DNA from 3 places in the Burkholderia sp. IDO3 genome. Region 3 is predicted to be linked to each of the others. Evidence: predicted binding sites of a transcription regulator. Region 3 holds the regulator's gene; each other region holds the start of a gene.

Region 1 (6,437 bases), on a different replicon from region 3:
CATATGCAAACACCCCGCCTGAGCGGGGTGTTTGTTTTTGCGCGCCCGGCGCGAACCGGGCGTGCGGCCGATGACCGGCGATCAGTGCACGACGCGGTCGAACACGAACTTGCCGTCGCTGACGTCGACCGGGATCACGTCCTTCGGACCGAAGCGGCCCGCGAGGATCAGCTTCGCGACCGGGTTCTCGATCTCCTGCTGAATCGCGCGCTTCAGCGGCCGCGCACCGAACAGCGGATCGTAGCCGACCTTGCCGATCTGTTCGAGCGCCGCCGGCGACACCTCGAGCGCCATGTCGAGCTTCGCGAGCCGGTCGTGCAGGCGTGCGAGCTGGATCTTCGCGATCGACTCGATGTTGCTGCGGTCGAGCGCATGGAACACGACGACGTCGTCGATCCGGTTCAGGAACTCCGGACGGAAGTGCTGCTTCACTTCGAGCCACACCGCGTCCTTGATCTCTTCCTGCGGCGAACCCGTCATCGCCTGGATCACCTGCGAGCCGAGGTTCGACGTCATCACGATCACCGTGTTCTTGAAATCGACCGTGCGCCCCTGCCCGTCGGTCATGCGACCGTCGTCGAGCACCTGCAGCAGCACGTTGAACACGTCCGGATGCGCCTTCTCGATCTCGTCGAGCAGGATCACGCTGTACGGCTTGCGGCGCACGGCTTCCGTCAGGTAGCCGCCTTCCTCGTAGCCGACATAGCCCGGCGGCGCGCCGATCAGCCGCGCGACGCTGTGCTTCTCCATGAACTCGCTCATGTCGATGCGGATCAGGTGCTCTTCTGAATCGAACAGGAACGACGCCAGCGCCTTGCACAGCTCGGTCTTGCCGACACCCGTCGGGCCGAGGAACAGGAACGAGCCGTACGGACGGTTCGGATCGGCGAGCCCCGCGCGCGAACGACGGATCGCATCGGCGACCGCGCTGATCGCCTCATGCTGGCCGACCACGCGCTCGTGCAGCTTTTCCTCGATATGCAGCAGCTTCTCGCGTTCGCCCTGCATCATCCGCGACACCGGAATCCCGGTCGAGCGCGACACGACTTCCGCGATTTCTTCCGCACCGACCTGCGTGCGCAGCAGCCGCGGACGCGTCGGGTTGTGCTGCTCCTGCTCTTCGGCCTGCGTGACCTGCTTCAGTTGCGACTCGAGTTGCGGCAGCTTGCCGTACTGCAGTTCGGCGACCTTCTCCAGCTTGCCGTCACGCTGCAGACGCGCGATGTCGGCACGCACCTTCTCGATTTCTTCCTTCAACTGCGCGCTGCCCTGCACCGCGGCCTTCTCGGCGGTCCAGATCTCCTCGAGGTCCGCATATTCGCGGCCGAGGCGATCGATCTCCTCCTCGATCAGCTGCAAGCGCTTCTGCGACGCTTCATCCTGCTCCTTCTTCACGGCCTCGCGCTCGATCTTCAGCTGGATCAGCCGGCGGTCGAGCTTGTCCATCTCTTCGGGCTTCGAATCGATTTCCATCTTGATCTTCGATGCAGCCTCGTCGATCAGGTCGATCGCCTTGTCGGGCAGGAAGCGGTCCGTGATGTAGCGGTGCGACAGCTCGGCCGCGGCGACGATCGCCGGGTCGGTGATGTCGACGCCGTGATGCAGTTCGTACTTCTCCTGCAGCCCGCGCAGGATCGCGATCGTCGCCTCGACGCTCGGCTCGTCGACGAGCACCTTCTGGAAGCGGCGCTCGAGCGCGGCGTCCTTCTCGATGTACTTGCGGTATTCGTCGAGCGTGGTCGCGCCGATGCAATGCAGCTCGCCGCGCGACAGCGCAGGCTTGAGCATGTTGCCCGCATCCATCGCGCCTTCGGCCTTGCCGGCACCGACCATCGTATGGATCTCGTCGATGAACACGATCGTCCGGCCTTCGTCCTTCGCGATGTCGTTGAGCACCGCCTTCAGGCGCTCCTCGAACTCGCCGCGATACTTCGCGCCCGCGAGCAGCGCGGCCATGTCGAGCGACAGCACGCGCTTGCCCTTCAGCGTCTCGGGCACTTCGCCGTTGACGATCCGCTGCGCGAGCCCTTCGACGATCGCGGTCTTGCCGACGCCCGGCTCGCCGATCAGCACCGGGTTGTTCTTGGTACGACGCTGCAGGATCTGGATCGAACGACGGATTTCGTCGTCGCGGCCGATCACCGGATCGAGCTTGCCTGCACGGGCGCGCTCGGTCAGGTCGACCGTGTACTTCTTCAGCGCCTCGCGCTGGCTTTCCGCATCCTGGCTGTGCACCTGCGAGCCGCCGCGCACCGCGGCGATCGCGGCTTCGAGCGCCTTGCGCGTGAGGCCGTGCTGGCGTGCGAGCTTGCCGGCTTCGCCCTTGTCGTCGGACACGGCGAGCAGGAACATCTCGCTCGCGATGAACGTGTCGTTGAGCTTCTGCGCTTCCTTGTCGGCCTGGTTCAGCAGCCCGGCCAACTCACGGCCGATCTGGATGTCGCCGCCCGTACCCGTGACTTGCGGCAGGCGCGAGATCGCCTCGTTCAGCGCGCCTTGCAGCGCCTGCACGTGAACACCCGCGCGCGACATCAGCGAGCGGGCGGAGCCGTCCTGCTGCGCGACGAGTGCCGCCAGTACGTGAACGGGTTCGATGTATTGATTGTCGCGGCCTGCCGCAAGGCTTTGCGCGTCCGCGAGTGCTTCCTGGAACTTGGTGGTGAGCTTGTCGATTCTCATTTAGTCGAGACCTCCAATTTTCGATTAACACCAAGATGAGGATGGTTATGCGGGTTTCAAGCGAAATTCGGGTTGATTCAGCGCAAAAAACGATGGGCGGCGACAAGCGGCCTGCCGGCCGGTTGCAGCCGGGTAATGGAGGCGTGCGGCGCGCGTCAGCCGGCCTTCGACGGCGACCCGGCGGACGCAGCCGCGTCGGGTTCCGACGGCTCGGCACGCACGAGCGCGATCGGCCGAATGCCGAGCAGCGCGACGAGCGGCGACGCAGGCGCGGCCAGCTCGCCGACCGTATGACGATCGAGCTCGGCGAAAAATGCATCGCGCGCGGCCGCCAGCACGCCCTTCAGACGGCACTGCGGCTCAATCACGCAGCCGCGCGACTCGTCACCGTCGGCGGAAAAACAGCCGACCAGCGCGAAATCGCTCTCGGTCGCGCGCACGACCTGCCCGACCGTCAGCGCCAGCGATTCGGGGAAGAGCCGCAGCCCGCCGTTGCGGCCGCGAACCGTGTCGACCCAGCCGAGCTCGCCGAGCTGCTGCACCACTTTCATCAGATGGTTCTTCGAGATGCCGTAGGCGTCCGAGATCTCCTGGATCGTCGCGAGCCCCTCGCCGCGCACGGCAAGGTACAACATCACGCGCAGCGAATAGTCGGTGTAGTCGGTGAGTCTCATGAGCGAATACGGAAAATTGTCGATCGTGCCCCGATTATGCAGCCCGGATCACCGGGAGCGCGCGCCGGCCGGGCTTTTGACTGCCGCCTGACAGGCCCGGGTTGCCCGGACGGCCTGCACACAATAAGATGCATGGCATACGCACATTTTTCAGGCCTTGGTGGACGCTATTTTGCGTCAAAATCCTGTCGGCGTCCTGCGCATCGGCCGCACCTGCGTCATGCCGCCGCGTCGCCGAAGCCCCAACGCTCCGATTTTCCCGGCCTTTTTGTCATGACCGCCCTGCCCGCCTCGCCCGATACCGCACCGGCCCGCCCCCGCGACGCCGAACCGACCGAAGACAACATCCGCGACCTCGTCTACGCGTTCTACGACCGCGTCCGCGCCGACCCGCTGCTCGGGCCCGTATTCGACGCGAAACTGAACGGCCGCTGGGACGATCATCTGCCGAAGATGGTCAGCTTCTGGTCGAGCCTCGTGCTCGGCACCAAGGGCTATCGCGGCAACGTGCAGCAGGCGCACCAGCCGCTCGACGGAATCGAACCCGCGCACTTCAGCCGCTGGCTGTCGCTGTTCCTGAAGACCGTCGAGGCACGCTACACGCCGCTCGCGGCGATCCGCTTCATGGAACCCGCGCTACGGATCGCACAAAGCCTGCAGCTGAGCCGCTTCGGCTGGGACTATCAGATTCCGCCCGAGCAGCAGGCGCTGCTCGATGCGATCGCGCCGCGCCGCCGCGATGGCGGCGACGACGCGCATGCGCTGCCGTCACGCGCCCGCGGCGAGCCGTTTCCGACGAAGATCATCGGGCGCGGCACCGATCCGGACGCGTAACGCGGCAATCCGGCGCCTGCGGCACATCGCCGCAACGAGAACGCCGCGTTCAACGCGGCGTGTTGCCCGATTCAACGCCCCAGCGCGCCAGCGCGGCGTCGTCGGTACTGCGGGCATCGACCCAGCGCTCGCCGTCCGGCGTCGTTTCCTTCTTCCAGAACGGCGCCTCGGTCTTCAGATAGTCCATCACGAACTCGCACGACGCGAACGCATCGCCGCGATGCGACGCGACCGTCGCGACCATCACGATCTGGTCGAGCGGCAACAGCCGGCCGACCCGGTGCACGATCGCGACGTCGATGCCGGGCCAGCGCCGGCCAGCCTCGGCGGCGATCTTCTCGAGCGCCTTCTCGGTCATCCCCGGATAGTGCTCGAGCTCCATCGCGGCGACCGAGTCGCCTTCGTTCAGGTCGCGCACCGTGCCGACGAAGCATGCGACCGCGCCGATCTTCGGGTTGCGCGCCCGCAGCGCCGCCACTTCGGCGTTCAGGTCGAAATCGTCGGCCTGGACTCGTACCGTAGCCATCGCAAGCCCCTCAGCCGCCCGTCACCGGCGGAAAGAACGCGACCTCGCAGCCGTCGGTGAGGCGCGTGTCGGGGTCGGTCATCTCGTGGTTGCACGCCATGCGCAACGCGCGCCCTTCGGCGAGCGTCTCGGCCCACGCGCCGCCGCGCAGGCGCAGCCATGCGCGCACGTCGCCGACGGTCGTCACGCCGTCCGGCACGTCGGCCTGTTCGTCGGACACGCCCAGCGCCTCGCGCACGCTTGCAAAGAATTTCAGTTGAATCTTCATGGATCGGGAGGCCGTCGCGTTACGACAGCAGTTCGGAAAACGGAATGAAACGCACGGTCTCGCCGGCGCTGATCGCGTGCTGCGGCGGATTGTCGATCAGGCCGTCGCCCCAGACCGTCGACGTCAGCACCGCCGAGCTCTGGTTCGGGAACAGATCGAGGCCGCCGGCCGCATTGACGCGCGCGCGCAGGAATTCGTTGCGCCGGTCGCCCTTGCTCTGCGAGAAGTCCGCGCGCAGCGACAGCGCGCGCGGCGCGACGTCGCGCACGCCGGACAGGCGCAGCAGGAACGGCCGCACGAACAGCAGGAACGTGACGAAGCTCGACACCGGATTGCCGGGCAGCCCGATGAAGTGCGCATCGGGCCGCTCGTCGCCGCGGCGCACCGCGCCGAACGCGAGCGGCTTGCCGGGCTTCATCGCGATCTGCCACAGTGCGAGGCGCCCTTCGGCCTCGACGGCCGGCTTCACGTGATCCTCGTCGCCGACCGATACGCCGCCGCTCGTCAGGATCACGTCATGATCGCGCGCGGCCTCGCGCAGCGTGTCGCGCGTCGCCGCGAGCGAGTCGGGCACGATCCCGTAGTCGGTCACGTGACAGCCGAGCCGCTCCAGCAGCCCGCGCAGCGTGAAGCGGTTCGAGTTGTAGATCGCACCGGGCTTCAGCGGCTCGCCGGGCATCGTCAGTTCATCGCCGGTGAAGAACACCGCGACGCGGATCCGCCGCGCGACCGACAACTGCGCGCAGCCGACCGATGCGGCCAGGCCGAGCGCCTGCGGCGCGAGGCGTGTGCCGGCCGGCAGGATCACCGAACCCTGGCGGATGTCCGCGCCCTGCGCGGTGATCCATTCGCCGGCTTTCGGCGTGTGCAGGATCTCGACCGCGTCGCCGTCGGCCGATGCCTGCTCCTGCATCACGACGGCGTCGGCACCCGGCGGCACCGTCGCGCCGGTGAAGATCCGCGCGGCCGTGCCCGCGGCGAGCGGCGCGGCCGGATGGCCGGCTGGAATCCGCTGCGACACGGGCAGGCGCCGCTCGCCGTGCAGCAGGTCGGCGACGCGCACCGCATAGCCGTCCATCGCGCTCGTATGCATCGGCGGCACGTCAAGCGGCGAGCTCACGTCGGCCGCCAGCACACGGCCGAGCGCATCGAGCGTCGCGACGGTTTCGGCGCCGGGCAGCGGTTTCGCGGCATCGAGCAGCGCGGCGAGCGCTTCGGCGGTCGACAGCATCGGCGCGCGCGGCGCCACGGAATTCGGGTTCGACATCGATGGAATCGGGGATCGTTGAAGTCAATACGTCATTGTAGCGACGCCATCGCACGCGCGCGCGATATGGCCGGCATGCGAAAACTGTGATCGGCGCGAATGTGCGGGGCTGATACTTGTTTCATGGCGCCCCGGGCGGGCGGCACCCGCACGGGCCTGGCCGATGAGCCGCCGCGCCGCCAAGCAAAA
Region 2 (6,437 bases), on a different replicon from region 3:
GGTCGTCGAACAGCTTGTGGCGCATCGCGTAGCGCACGAGCGCCGTGTCGTTCGGCATCTGCATCTTCTCGAGGATCCGCGTCTTGTACGTGCTGACGGTCTTGACGCTGACGCAGAGCGCCTGCGCGATTTCGGAAATCGGCTCGCCGGACGTCACGCGGCGGAAGACGTCGAACTCGCGGTCGGACAGGCGCTGGTGCGGCAGGAGATCGGTCGGCTCGTTCAGGCTCTGCGCGAATTGCTCGGCCATCGTCAGGCTGACATAGACGCCGCCGGCCGCGATTTTGGTCAGCGCGGCGACCAGTTCGGCGCTGGCGCTTTCCTTGGTCATGTAGCCGGACGCGCCCGCGCGGAACGCGCGCACCGCATATTGCTGTTCGGCATGCATCGTCAGCACGAGGATCTGCAAGGCGGGCTTCTCGTCCTTGATCTGCTTGATGAGCTCGACGCCGTTTCGGCCGGGCATCGACAGGTCGAGCACGAGCACGTTCGCGTCCTTGCCGCGCACGAGCGCGATCGTCGACGCGCTGTCCTGCGCTTCGCCGACGACGTCGAAACCGCTTGCGTTCTGCAGGATGTGCCGCAGGCCGTCCCTGACGAGTGCGTGGTCGTCGGCGATGAGTACCCTGATCATGACAGCACGTCTCCTTGCTGGATGGCGTGAAGCGGCAGCGCCACGGTGATCGTGAATCCCGCTCCCGGCCGGTTGTCGATCGTCACCGTCCCGTCGAGCATGTGCGCGCGCTCGCGGATGCCGATCAGGCCGAACGACGGGCGATCGTGCGCGTCGCGGCGGGGGGCGGGCGCGCCGTGACCGTTGTCGGCGATGCGCAGCATGCAGTAGCCGTCTTCGATTTTCAGCGCGAGCTTCACGTTCGTCGCGTCCGCGTGCCGCGCGACGTTGGTCAGCGCCTCCTGCACGATGCGGAACAGCGTGGTTGCGCCGGCGCTGGTGAGCGCGGCATCGACGGGGGCGAGGTCGCGCTCGACCGTGATCCGGTAACGGCGCGTGAAATCGTTCGCCAGCCATTCGATCGCCGGGACGAGGCCCAGGTCGTCGAGCATCACGGGCCGCAGATCGGCCGCGATGCGCCGGACCGACGCGACGGTCGAATCGATCAGGCGATGCATGCCGCCCAACTGCTCGCGCACGCCGGTGTTGGGGACGACGACGCCCGCGAGCCCCAGCTCGACGGCGGAGAGATCCATCTTGAGCGCGGTGAGCTGCTGGCCGAGGTCGTCGTGCAGCTCGCGGGCGATGCGCGTTTTTTCTTCCTCCCGCACGTTCTGCAGGTTGGCGGACAGCTCGCGCAGCTCCTCGCGCGACTGCTTGAGCGCGTTTTCGGCGCGCACCCGCTCGGTGACGTCGCGCAGCATGACCGTATACAGCTTGCCGGCGCCGTCGCGGATCTGCGAGATCGACGCCTCGATCGGAAACTCGGTGCCGTCGCCGCGCAAGCCGAACAGCACGCGTTGCCGCCCCATCTGCCGCTCCGACACGCCGGTCACGCCGAATTGCTCGACGTGCGCCGCATGCGCGGCGCGGAAGCGCTCGGGGATGAAGCGGGCGAGCGGCGCACCGATCGCGTCCATCGCCGAGACGCCGAACACGCGTTCGGCGGCCGGATTGAAGATCACGATCGTCTGGCGTTCGTCGACGGTCATGATGGCCTCCATCGATGACCGGATGATGGCCATCATCCGGTCATCGCCGGGCGGGGTGTCGCTGGCGTGTGTCGTACCGGCGCGCGCGCGCTTCGCGGCGATCTGCAGCACGAGCGCGGCCAGCGTCAGCGACAGCGCGATGCCGGCCGGCAGCACGGCCGTCGCGGCGCCGGACAGGGCGGCGCGCGGTGCGCCGTAGCGCAGCGTGAGCGGCGTGCCGCCGAACGTCAGCGAGTCGGTTCGCCTGAACGTATCGCGGACGTCGGCGTCATCGCCGCCGCCGAAGCCGCCGGAATACACGGGCGCCGCCGGATCGTCGGCGACGATTTCCATGTGAAGCCGGCCGAGCACGGACGCATCGACGAGACGATCGGGATTCAGCGACGCATAGACGTATCCGGTCGCGCTCGCGTGCCGGGGCCCGGACAACGGCCCGTCTTCGGCGTTCGCATCAATCGGCAAGTACAGCGTCAGTGCCGTCCGGGCGAGCGTCGCATCGGTGCCGTCCTGGAGCGCGTTCGCGGCCAGCGCGACCTTGCCGGTTTCCGCTGCGCGCCGCAGTGCCTGCCGGGTCGACAGATCGCCGATGGCGGCGCCCGGTTCGATTCTTCCGAGGCCGCGGACTGGGGATTGCAATCCGTCCAGATCGAGACTGGCGAGATAGCCGCGCCACGCCGCGCCGGATTGCGGCGCGGCCAGTGCCGACGCGAAGCCGCGCGCGCCGCGCAAGATGGCGGCCGCGCCGAGGAGGCTGCGCCTGAGGTCGGCGGTCGCGAGCGTCGCGGTTTGCTCGAACCGGGCCTGGGCGGCTTGCCGGGCCGCGTTCTGCAGCGACCGGGACGCCGCAAACGTTGCGGCCAGACCCAGCGCCAGCGTCAGCAGCGCGGCCGCGGCTGCATGGCGGGCGGGGCGCGTCCGGTGCGGAACCGGCCCGGCCTTGAAGGGGGGCGCATTCACTGTCATTGCCGTTCATCCTGACGGATTGCGCCGGCGGCTGGCTGGCGGCGGGCCGGGCGCGGGGCACGAAAAGCGGGGCAGGCCGGAACTGCGATGTCGCCTGAAATTGTGCCCGCTTTGCCGGCGTTCGCCAATCGGGACCGGTGCGGACGGGCGGCGCGTCGCACGCTTGACCGGCATCAACGGAAAGGTGCCCGCCGGGAGCAGACTGGCTGGACCGGCCGATCGAACCCGGACGACAGCAGGGAGGCGTCATGTACCAAAGGATCTTCGCGGCACTCGATGGCAGCCGCAGTGCGCGGCTCGCGCTCGACGAGGCGATTTCGCTCGCCCGCGATGCGGGCAGCCTGGTCATCGCCATGTGCGTGGTATCGGACGCGCTGCGGCTGGCCGATGTGGACAGCGGCTATATCGACCAGTACGCGCCGGGCGGACTGGACGCGGACAAGGCCGCGATCGCGGTCTCGGACGCGGAAACGGCGTTTCAGCTGTCCGGCGTGCGCGGCATCGCGCAAACGATCGACGCGTATGGCGAGGACGTTGCGGAGGTGCTGGCGCGCGCCGCCGCCGAATGCGACGCGGACCTGATCGTGATGGGCACGCATGGCCGTCGCGGCGTGCGCCGGGCGGTGCTCGGCAGCGTCGCCGAATCGCTGGTGCGCATCGCGGACCGGCCGGTGCTGGTCGTACGGGAGGGGCCGGGTGCGTGCGCCGGCGTGTTGTGACGGTCGTGACGGGAGGCGGGCAGCCGGATGCGGCTACCCGCTTTCACGCGCTCACTCAGTGAGACAGCAGGACCGGCACCGTCATCGTCTCGAGGATCGTGCGCGTGGCACCGCCCAGCACGCGTTCGTGCATGCGGGCATGACTGTACAGCCCCATCACCAGCAGATCCGCATGCAGGTCGGTCACCCGGTTCAGCAGCGTCGCGCCCACGCTCACCGACCGATCGCGCGGCGTGGCGGAGAACGATGCGCGAATGCCGTGCCGTTCGAGATACGCGGCGACGTCGACGCCCGCCGGCGTCCTGTCCGGATCCGGATGCCCGCGGGTGACCGTCTCGACGTTGACGAAGCGCGCGCGGGCGAGCAGCGGCAGTGCGTCGGCCATCGCGCGAGCGGCTTCGCGTCCGCCGTCCCAGCCGATCAGCACGTTCTCGCCGAGCGTTCGCACGTCGCCCGCGTAGGGCACGACGAGCGCCGGCCGTCCGCTGCCCATCACGACGTCCTCGACGAAATGGCGGGCCACGTAGGTCATGCGGTCGTCCGGATCCTCCTGGCCGAGCACCAGCAGGTCGGCGTGGCGCGCATGCAGGATCGCGGCGGCCGTCGCGTCGCCGGTCGGCGCCTGCCACTCGACGTTGTTGCGTCCCGCGCGCTCGGCGGCCGCCAGGAACCGCTCCTCGGCTTCCTGGCGCCGCTGGTCGCACAGGCGTTCGTAGACGGCCAGCTTCAGCGGTTCGTCAGGGCGTCGCAACGGTTCGAACAGATCCTGGCAGACCACGTAGAGGCCGGTCAGATGCGCGTTCCAGCGTCCCGCGAGTTCGAGCGCGAGCTCGACGCGCGTCGCGCAGCGCGCGCTGTCGTCGAGATGGACGAGCAGGGTCTTGTAGCTCATGACGGTTCCTTTTCGGTCGATGCGGCAGGGGTTCCGGCGGATGCCGTCGACGCACAACCCGCCGGAATCATCAGGACCGGGCGCGTGGCATGGCGCAGCACGCGTTCGGCCACGCTGCCGAGGACGAGGCGACGAAAACCGCGCCGGCCGTGCGTGCCCATCACGATCAGGTCGGCGTCGATCTCGTCGGCGAGCGCGACGATCCGTTGCGCAATGTCTTCGCCCGCCGGCGCGACATTGGAGATCTGCGGCGTGCCGGTCACGCCGTGTGCCTTCATGCGTTTCGCGGCGTCCTCCGTGACGCGCAGCCCCTCCTCCCGGAATGCATCGATCAGGATCGACGGATCGTAGCCGTACGTGTCGTAGGCCGGCACCAGGAAATCGACGACATAGACGGGGGTCAGCCGCGCACCCGTCTCCGACGCGAGGTTCAGCGCGGCGTCGAGTGCGCGGGACGACGTATCGCTGCCGTCGAGCGCAACCAGAATGTTCGAGTACATGGCGTTTCCCTTGAACGGATGGCGATGGAATCATCTTCGGCGCATGCGCGCCGCCCGCGCTGATCTGGATCAAGCGTCCCGATTGCCGCGAAGCACGCGTACCGCGGCGCGCGCCGCGACCCATGCTTCGTTGGTCGGTTCGACGACCACCGTGACCGCGCTCGACGCAGACGACACGACGTGCGCGTGGGCGGCATTCGCGCCCGGGTCGAGCGCGATGCCGAGCCAGCCGAGCGACGCGCAGATCCGCTCGCGCAATGGCGCCGAGTGTTCGCCGATGCCGGCCGTGAAGACCAGCATGTCGAGGCCGCCGAGCAGCGCGGCAAGCGCACCCGCTTCGCGCACGATGCGATGGACGTACAGTGCGAGCGCATCGCGGGCCTGCGCGTCGCCGGCCGCTTCGCACGCGAGCAGGACACGCGGATCGCCCGACGCACCGGAGACGCCCTTGAGCCCCGACTCGTGATAGAGCAGGTGCCCGAGTGCGTCGCCCGACAATTGCCCGGCCTCGAGCAGGTGCAGGACGACGCCGGGATCGAGCGTCCCGCAGCGCGTGCTCATCATCAATCCGTCGAGTGCCGAGAAGCCCATCGTCGTCGCGACGCTGCGGCGCTCGCGCAGCGCGCACAGGCTCGCGCCGCTGCCGAGGTGCGCGGCGATCACGCGGCCGTGCGCGCGTGCGCCGAACGACTCGTCGAGCGCGACGGCGAGGTATTCGTACGACAGGCCATGGAACCCGTAGCGACGCACGCCCCGGTCGAACCAGGCATGCGGCAACGGCAGCAGTTGCTCGACACGCGGCAGCGTGCGATGAAACGCCGTGTCGAACACGGCGATTTGCGGGACGTCGGGGAACGCGTCGCGCAGCGCGTCGATCGCGTCCAGGCTGTGCGGCTGATGCAGCGGCGCCAGCGGCGTCAACGTGCGCAGCGCATTCAGCACGGCATCGTCGACGGCCACCGGTTCCACGTACCGCGCGCCGCCGTGCACGACGCGATGCGCGATCGCGCCCAGCGCGATGTGCGGCAACTGCTCGCGAATCCACGTCGCGATCCGTGCGAGCACGGCACGGTACGGATCGCCGGCAACCCTCGGCAACACACCGTCCGGTTCCGCATCGAAGCGGATCGTCACGCCGTTGCCGGTCTCGACCGCTTCGCCTTCGTGCAGCGGCCGCCGCTCGGGATCGCCGTGCGGCGGGTACGCGAAGACCGCGAACTTGACGCTCGACGAACCGGCGTTGACGACGAGGAGCGCGAGCGTACGCATCGCCGGTTCAGTGCGACATCAGCACCGGCATCGTCATCGACGCCAGCACCGTGCGCGTGGCGCCGCCCATCACCAGCTCGCGCCAGCGCGGATGGCCGTAGGCGCCCATCACGAGCAGGTCGGAACCCGTTTCATAGGCGCGTGACAGCAACGTGTCGCCGACCGCCGCACCGGCGCCGGTGTCGATATCGAGCACGGTCACGTCGTGTGCATGGCGCGCCAGCATCAACGCGGCATCGGCGGCCGGAATGCGCAGGGTCGCCGCTTGCGAATCGCCGTCGACCACGGCGGCGACCGTCGTGCGCTTCGCATGTTCGAGAAAGGGAATCGCATCGTGCGCGGCGCGCGTGGCCTCCCGGCTGCCGTCCCACGCGACGAACACCCGTTCGCCGACCGACGGGAATTCCCCCGTATACGGCAGGAACAGCA
Region 3 (6,437 bases):
GCAATACCGGAACGCAGATGACGCAGGCCGGCCGCGGAACCGCTGCACGACGCGATTCCACCGACCGGCCTGTGCTGTTGCAGACGGCCTCAGGCCGCGCTGGCCTCGTCGATCTTGCGGATATCGCCGTCGTCGAGCTGCACGCGGATCGCTTCGCCGAGCAGCGCGAGCTGTTCGAGCGACGTCGCACTGGCGATCGGCGCGGTGATCGTCGGCCGGGCGATCTGCCAGGCGAGCGCGATCGCGGCCGGCTGCGTGCCGTGCTTGGCCGACACGTCGTCGAGCGCCTTGAGGATGCGCAGCCCGCGCTCATTGAGATAGCCGGCGACGCGACTGCCGCGCACGCTCTTCTTCAGATCGGCTTCGCTGCGGTATTTGCCCGACAGGAAGCCGCTCGCGAGCGCGTAGTAGTTGACGACGCCGAGCTTCAGGTCGCGCACGACCGGTTCGAGATCGCGCTCGTATTCGGCGCGGTCGATCAGGTTGTATTCCGGCTGGATCACCTGGTATGCGGGCAGGCCGTCGCGCTGGCTGATGTCGGCGGCTTCGCGCAGGCGCGCGCCGCTGTAGTTCGATGCGCCGATGATGCGCACCTTGCCTGCTTCGATCAGCGTCTGGTATGCGGCGAGGGTTTCTTCGAGCGGGGCCGTGTCGGCGAGATCGCGGTGCGAGAAATACAGGTCGATGTAGTCGGTCTGCAGGCGGCGCAGCGAATCGTCGGCGGCCTTCAGGATGTTGTCCTTGGTCAGCCCCGCGCGCGCGGCGAGCATGCCGACCTTGGTCGCGATCACGACCTGTTCGCGCTTGCCGGAGCGCTTGAGCCACTTGCCGATGATCGTTTCCGATTCGCCGCCGCTGTTGCCGGGCGCCCAGGCCGAATAGACGTCGGCCGTGTCGATGAAGTTGATGCCGGTGTCGGCGAGCGCGTCGAGCAGCGCGAACGATGCGTTCTCGTCGACGGTCCAGCCGAAGACGTTGCCGCCGAAGGCGAGCGGTGAAACCTGGATGTCCGACGTGCCGAGGGTGCGTAGTGCCATGTTTCTCTCCGAAATCTGCGAGGTGACGGGATCGAACTACGGGATGGGACGAGATGACGGCGACGAGACGGCGGGGCGCGACGCGCTTGCGCCGTTGTCGCGGGACTCGGGACATTCTCGCCGATCGCTCGAAATCGTGCAGCCGGCCCGCCGCCGTGGAGGCGGAGGAATCGCGGCGGATAGCGGACGCGTCGTCCGTTGCGTGGTGATCCGGTCGGCTGCGTTCGATCTGGAACTGAATTTCGTCGCGGATGCGGGCGGGAGAAACGGAGGGAGGGTTGCTGCGTGCGGGCGGCAAGCCGCTGCCCGGGCTTCGATCGGCGAACGTGCTATCGCAACTGCACCGCCGCCAGGAACAGCACCATCCCGCCGATCGCGCCGTCCAGCACGCGCCACGCGACGGCCTTGCGGAACCACGGCGCGAGCAGTCGCGCACCGTATCCGAGCCCGAGGAACCACACGACGCTGACCGACATCGCGCCGACGGCGAACGCGAAGCGCGCGCCTTCCGGCTCGCGCGCGCCGGCCGTGCCGATCAGCAGGAAGGTGTCGAGATACACGTGCGGGTTGAGCCACGTGAACGCGAGCGTCATCAGCACGATCGCGGCCGCGCTTTGCGGCGGCGGCGCGACGGCGTCGCCGCGGACGTCGAGCGTTTCGTGCCCCGGCTTGAACGCGCGGCGCAGCGCGTTGATGCCGAACCACGCGAGATACGCGAGACCGACGTACAGCACCGCGTGGACGAAGGTCGGATAGCGTTCGACGAGCACCGACGCGCCGCCGACGCCCGTGCCGATCAGGATCATGTCCGACAGCGCGCACAGCAGCACGATCTTGCCGACATGCGAGCGCATGATGCCTTGCCGGAGCACGAACGCGTTCTGCGCGCCGATGGTGACGATGAGCGACGCGCACAGGGCCACGCCGTGAGAAAAAGCGATCCAGTTCATGATGGGGAATTGACAGCAGTAGACGGGGGAATCGGTTGGCGCTAGTCTGCGGTCAGCCCCGGAATAAGAGAAGCTAATTTACCTAATGTCGATTAAGGAAATCTAATGCTGGACTACGCGTTGCTCGACGCCCTCGCGGCGGTGATCCGGCACGGCTCGTTCGAACGGGCGGCCAGGGAGCTGAACGTCACGCCGTCGGCGGTGTCGCAGCGGGTGAAACTGCTGGAGGAGCGTGTCGGCAGCGTGCTGGTCAAGCGCGGGCAGCCGTGCGTCGCGACGACCTCGGGCGCGCTGCTGTGCCGGCATACGGAGCGCGTGCAGTTGCTCGAGGCCGAACTGGGCGGCCGGATGCCCGCATTGCCGGGCCAGATCGCGAGCGCATGGCCGACGCTGCGCGTGGCCGTGAACGACGACAGCGTCGCGACGTGGTTCATCGACGCGGTCGGGCCGTTCTGCACGGAGCGCGAGACGTTGCTCGACCTCGTGATCGACGATCAGGACTACACGGCCGCGCGCATCCGCGACGGCAGCGTGCAGGGCGCGGTGACCGCGCAGGCCGAGCCGATCCAGGGGTGCAGGTCGACGCGGCTCGGGCGCATCCGCTATCGCGCGGTGTGCTCGCCGGCGTTTCACGACCGTTATTTCGGCGCGGGCATCACGCGCGATGCGCTGCGCCGCGCGCCGTGCGTGATGTTCAATCCGAAGGACGGGCTGCAGGCGCGTTTCATCCGGCGCGTGACGCGTGCGGAGCTCGATCCGCCGCAACACTGGATACCGCACGTCGCCGGGTATCTACGCGCATGCGAAACGGGGCTGGGATGGGGAATGTGTCCGGACCGGATGGTCGATCGCCAGCTGGCAGCGGGCGAACTGGTCGACATGTCGCGCGGGCGGACGGTCGACATCGAGCTTTACTGGCAGAGCTGGCGCCTGTCGATCGGCTGGCTCGACGATTTCAGCGCGGCGCTGAAGGCGCGCGCCGCGCTGTTTCTCGACTGATCGGACGGGGAAGGCATGCGGCGCGTATCGCACGCGCCGGGCCGGGTCAGACGTGATGCAGGCCGTCGAAGTCGACGATCTGCACGAGGCGGCCCTGCATTTCGATCAGGCCGCGCTTCTGGAATTTCGACAGCGTGCGGCTGACCGTTTCGAGCGTCATGCCGAGGTAGCTGCCGATGTCTTCGCGTGTCATCCGCAGGTTGAATTCCGACGGCGAGTAGCCGCGCTTCAGGTAGCGCTGCGACACGTCGAGCAGGAACGCGGCGACGCGCTCTTCCGCATTCAGCGAACCGAGCAGCATCGTCTGCGACGTTTCGCGCACGATCTGCTCGCTCATCAGCTTGTGCATGCGTAGTTGCATCGTGCCGGCTTCCGAGCACAGCGACTTGAGCGCGCTGTACGGAATCACGCAGACCGAGCTGTCTTCCAGCGCGACCGCGGTGCGCGGGTGCGTGTCGTCGCAGATGCCGTCGAGGCCGAGCGCTTCGCCCGCGAGGTGCAGGCCGGTGACCTGTTCGCGGCCATCATGGCGCGTGGCGACGGTTTTCAGCGAACCCGAACGTACGGCATACAGGTTGTCGAACGCATCGCCTTCGCGGAACAACGCTTCGCCGCGCTTGACCGGGCGAGCCGCGCAGATGACCGATTCGAGGCGGCTGAGCGCTTCGGGGGCGAGGCCCTGCGGCATGCACAGATGACGCATTGCGCACGACGAGCAATGAGGGGCCTGGCGGGGAGCCCAGTTGCCTGCATGGGAAGGGGCGGCGGGGCGTGTGGCGACGGGCGTCAGCATGATCGTTTACTCCGGCGTTGAATCGACAGAATCATTGTCCCACCGCAAATTGGTGCGGTCGGGTGACAAAACGTCGCGACCGCGCGCGCATGCCGGCCGTTGCGTGAGCACGGTGCGCGCGCGAACATGTTCAGCCCTCCTGCTCATCCGTGTGCGAGGCGGCCGGGATCAGCAGCACGGGCAACGTCGCGTGGCGCACGCACTGTTCCGCGATGCTGCCGAGCACGAGGCGGCGGAACCCGCGCCGGCCGTGCGTGCCGAGCACCAGCAGATCGGCGCCGAATGCCTTCGCGCCATCGAGGATCAGCGTCGAGACGTCGTTGAGCGACGACGCTTCGCTCATCAGCGTCTCGCCCTTCACGCCCGCCGCCTGCATCAGCTTCGTGAAATCCGCCGCGAGCGCGTTGCCTTGCGCGACGAGCTGGTCGCGCAGCACGGACGGATCGTAGCCCGGCACGTTGTAGTAGATCGCGGCGTTCTCGACGACGTAGAACGGCTGCAGTTCCGCGCCGTGTTCCTTCGCGAGTGCGAGTGCGGCATCGAATGCGTGGCGGGACGTGTCGCTGCCGTCGATGGCAACCAGAATGCGCTTGTACATAGTGTCTCCGAGTGGCGGGTTGAACGGAAGTCGGCCGAACGGCCGGGCAGACCGTGCGTTGCTGCGAGGCAGAGTAAACCAACGGCAGGGACTTTGCATCGACATGCCGGTCGTCTCGATCGGCACGCGCGATCGCGGCGCTTGTGTCGTTGCAGCGGCGCATGCCGATCGCGAGCCATGCGCGCGCCGCATGTTGCGCTGCGTGACGGGTGCGGCGGCGTGCGACGTCGCGCCGGCCGGCCGTCCGGGCGGCGCGTTGCGGCAGTCTGCGGCGAGATGACGGCGGACGAACACCGTGCGGATACCGCATCGTGACGGCAGCGGCCGCACAGGCGTCGCGCGATGGTCCGGGGTGCGGCACCGTCCGCCGATGCACGACAACGTCCGCTTTGGCGAAGCCGAATCGCGCGCGTGCCTCCATTGGATCGCAACCGAACTGCGAATAACCTGATTTCGATCAACATCGATGCATTCACATCGATCGAAAGCGCGCGGCGCACCCGCGCGTCGCCGCGAACCGGCGCCGGTATCGACACCGATACGGAAGATCGTCCGCGTGCGCGCCGAACACAAGCCGGGCCCGCGCGAACCATCGGCCCGCGCGCCGCTCCGGCAAACGAACGATCGATTCAAACGCCGCGCGCTACCTCGGCACCGCGGCGATCTCGATGACGCGTTCGGGCCGGCGTCCGTGCCCGGGCCAGTACGCGCTGCCGTACATCCGGTGAACCGGGCCGAACAGTTCGTCGCCTGCGTGCGGCGGTGCATCGAAACCTTTCTCGATCACCGTGTAGCCGGCCCGCAGCGCGAACGCCGGGTGATTGCCGCCGGGGCGGCTGTCGAAGCCCGCGAAGCCGTCGCCGGCTTCGGGCATTGCGTTGACGAGCGATGCGTTGCTGCGCGTGATTTGATCGGGCGAGATCGCGCCGCCAGCAAGACGCGACGCTTCGCGATTCTTGCCGTCGGTGTCGACGGTGCTGTCGTGCGTGTCGTCGTTGTCGAGTTCGATGCTGCGCGGATGCGCGGTGTGCGCTTGAGCTGACGATTCCATCGCGGCTCTCCTGGCGGCGAAGCGCTCCGGATCGAAGCAAGTCCCGTTCCGGGCACGACGGGAAAAGGCGCGCGGGCGATCGCCGCGGTCGCGCGGCGCGCATTGATTTGTCGTGATTTATTTCAGCTAGAACACGCGTTTTCTACAGAGTATGATTCTTTTCCTGCGAAGCGGCGAGAGGGGAAGCGATCTCGCCGTCTCTGCCCGCGCCGGGGGCCGCAGCACCCTTAAAGACGGGTAGTGAACAACAAAGCAAGGGACTAGAGGTGGCGGATTCATGCAAGCGACTACTGCCTTCACGCACCGCGGTTATCTGTTGAATTGCGCGCCCGCGCGCGCCAGTGACGGGTCGTTCAAGCCCTATGTCGTGATCTCCCGATCGAGCGACGGGGAACTCGTTGCCAATCGTTTTTTTCCGATCGAACTCCAGTTCAACGACGAAGGCGCTGCGATCGCGCACGCGCGCGACTGGGCCGTGCGCTGGATCGACGCGAGCAGCATCGCGATCTGACGCCGTCGCGCACCGGCCGCATTGGCCATCCGGCCGATCCACCGCGGGCCGCTGCCGGACGAAAAACGCGGTAATCTTGCGGAACCCGTCACTTTATTAGCGGCCGTGCGACTGCGCGCGGCTGCCTGCATTGGCATATGTCGACATCACCCGCCCGTCAGTGGGGCCTCGAAGAAATCGTCGCCGGTTTGCGCGAGTCGCGCGAGGAACTCCATCGCACGCGTCATCCGCGCGGCATTCGCGAACTGCCGTCGCGCGACGCGATCTGCAAGATTGTCACCGGCCTGCGCGCGTCGATGTTTCCGACGCATTACGGTGCGCCCGATCTTACCGACGAAAGCGTCGACTATTACGTCGGCCATACGCTCGAAAGCACGCTGCGCGTGTTGTCCGAGCAGATTCGCCGCGCGCTGCCGTTCCTGCCCGAGCATGTGGACACGCCGTTCGCGGCACTCGACGAGCGCGCATTCGAGATCGCGCGCGAGTTCGGGCGGCAGT

Evidence for each region. The regulator FNR, encoded in region 3, switches genes on or off when oxygen is low (the NO sensors DNR and NnrR bind a similar motif). The targets are predictions, from matches to a motif close to TTGATNNNNATCAA.
Region 1: clpB (ATP-dependent chaperone ClpB) is a predicted target of FNR. The motif match lies at 2,752-2,765, and genes of this name have one in related genera.
Region 2: DCN14_RS32870 (universal stress protein) is a predicted target of FNR. The motif match lies at 2,792-2,805, and genes of this name have one in related genera.

Annotation. Positions count from the first base shown of each region.
Region 1 is NZ_CP028963.1:2,032,026-2,038,462, forward strand. It holds gene clpB (ATP-dependent chaperone ClpB) at 82-2,679, opposite strand; gene DCN14_RS24065 (Rrf2 family transcriptional regulator) at 2,835-3,353, opposite strand; gene DCN14_RS24070 (group III truncated hemoglobin) at 3,627-4,187, shown strand; gene DCN14_RS24075 (molybdenum cofactor biosynthesis protein MoaE) at 4,237-4,713, opposite strand; gene moaD (molybdopterin converting factor subunit 1) at 4,724-4,981, opposite strand; gene glp (gephyrin-like molybdotransferase Glp) at 5,001-6,248, opposite strand.
Region 2 is NZ_CP028964.1:259,851-266,287, forward strand. It holds gene DCN14_RS32860 (response regulator transcription factor) at 1-634, opposite strand, end outside; gene DCN14_RS32865 (PAS domain S-box protein) at 631-2,628, opposite strand; gene DCN14_RS32870 (universal stress protein) at 2,877-3,347, shown strand; gene DCN14_RS32875 (universal stress protein) at 3,403-4,239, opposite strand; gene DCN14_RS32880 (universal stress protein) at 4,236-4,739, opposite strand; gene DCN14_RS32885 (acetate/propionate family kinase) at 4,809-6,008, opposite strand; gene DCN14_RS32890 (universal stress protein) at 6,016-6,437, opposite strand, start outside.
Region 3 is NZ_CP028962.1:85,400-91,836, forward strand. It holds gene DCN14_RS00395 (aldo/keto reductase) at 90-1,037, opposite strand; gene DCN14_RS00400 (LysE/ArgO family amino acid transporter) at 1,367-1,987, opposite strand; gene DCN14_RS00405 (LysR family transcriptional regulator ArgP) at 2,093-2,986, shown strand; gene fnr (fumarate/nitrate reduction transcriptional regulator Fnr) at 3,033-3,779, opposite strand; gene DCN14_RS00415 (universal stress protein) at 3,910-4,377, opposite strand; gene DCN14_RS00420 (DUF3005 domain-containing protein) at 5,021-5,428, opposite strand; gene DCN14_RS00425 (hypothetical protein) at 5,706-5,939, shown strand; gene epsC (serine O-acetyltransferase EpsC) at 6,077-6,437, shown strand, end outside.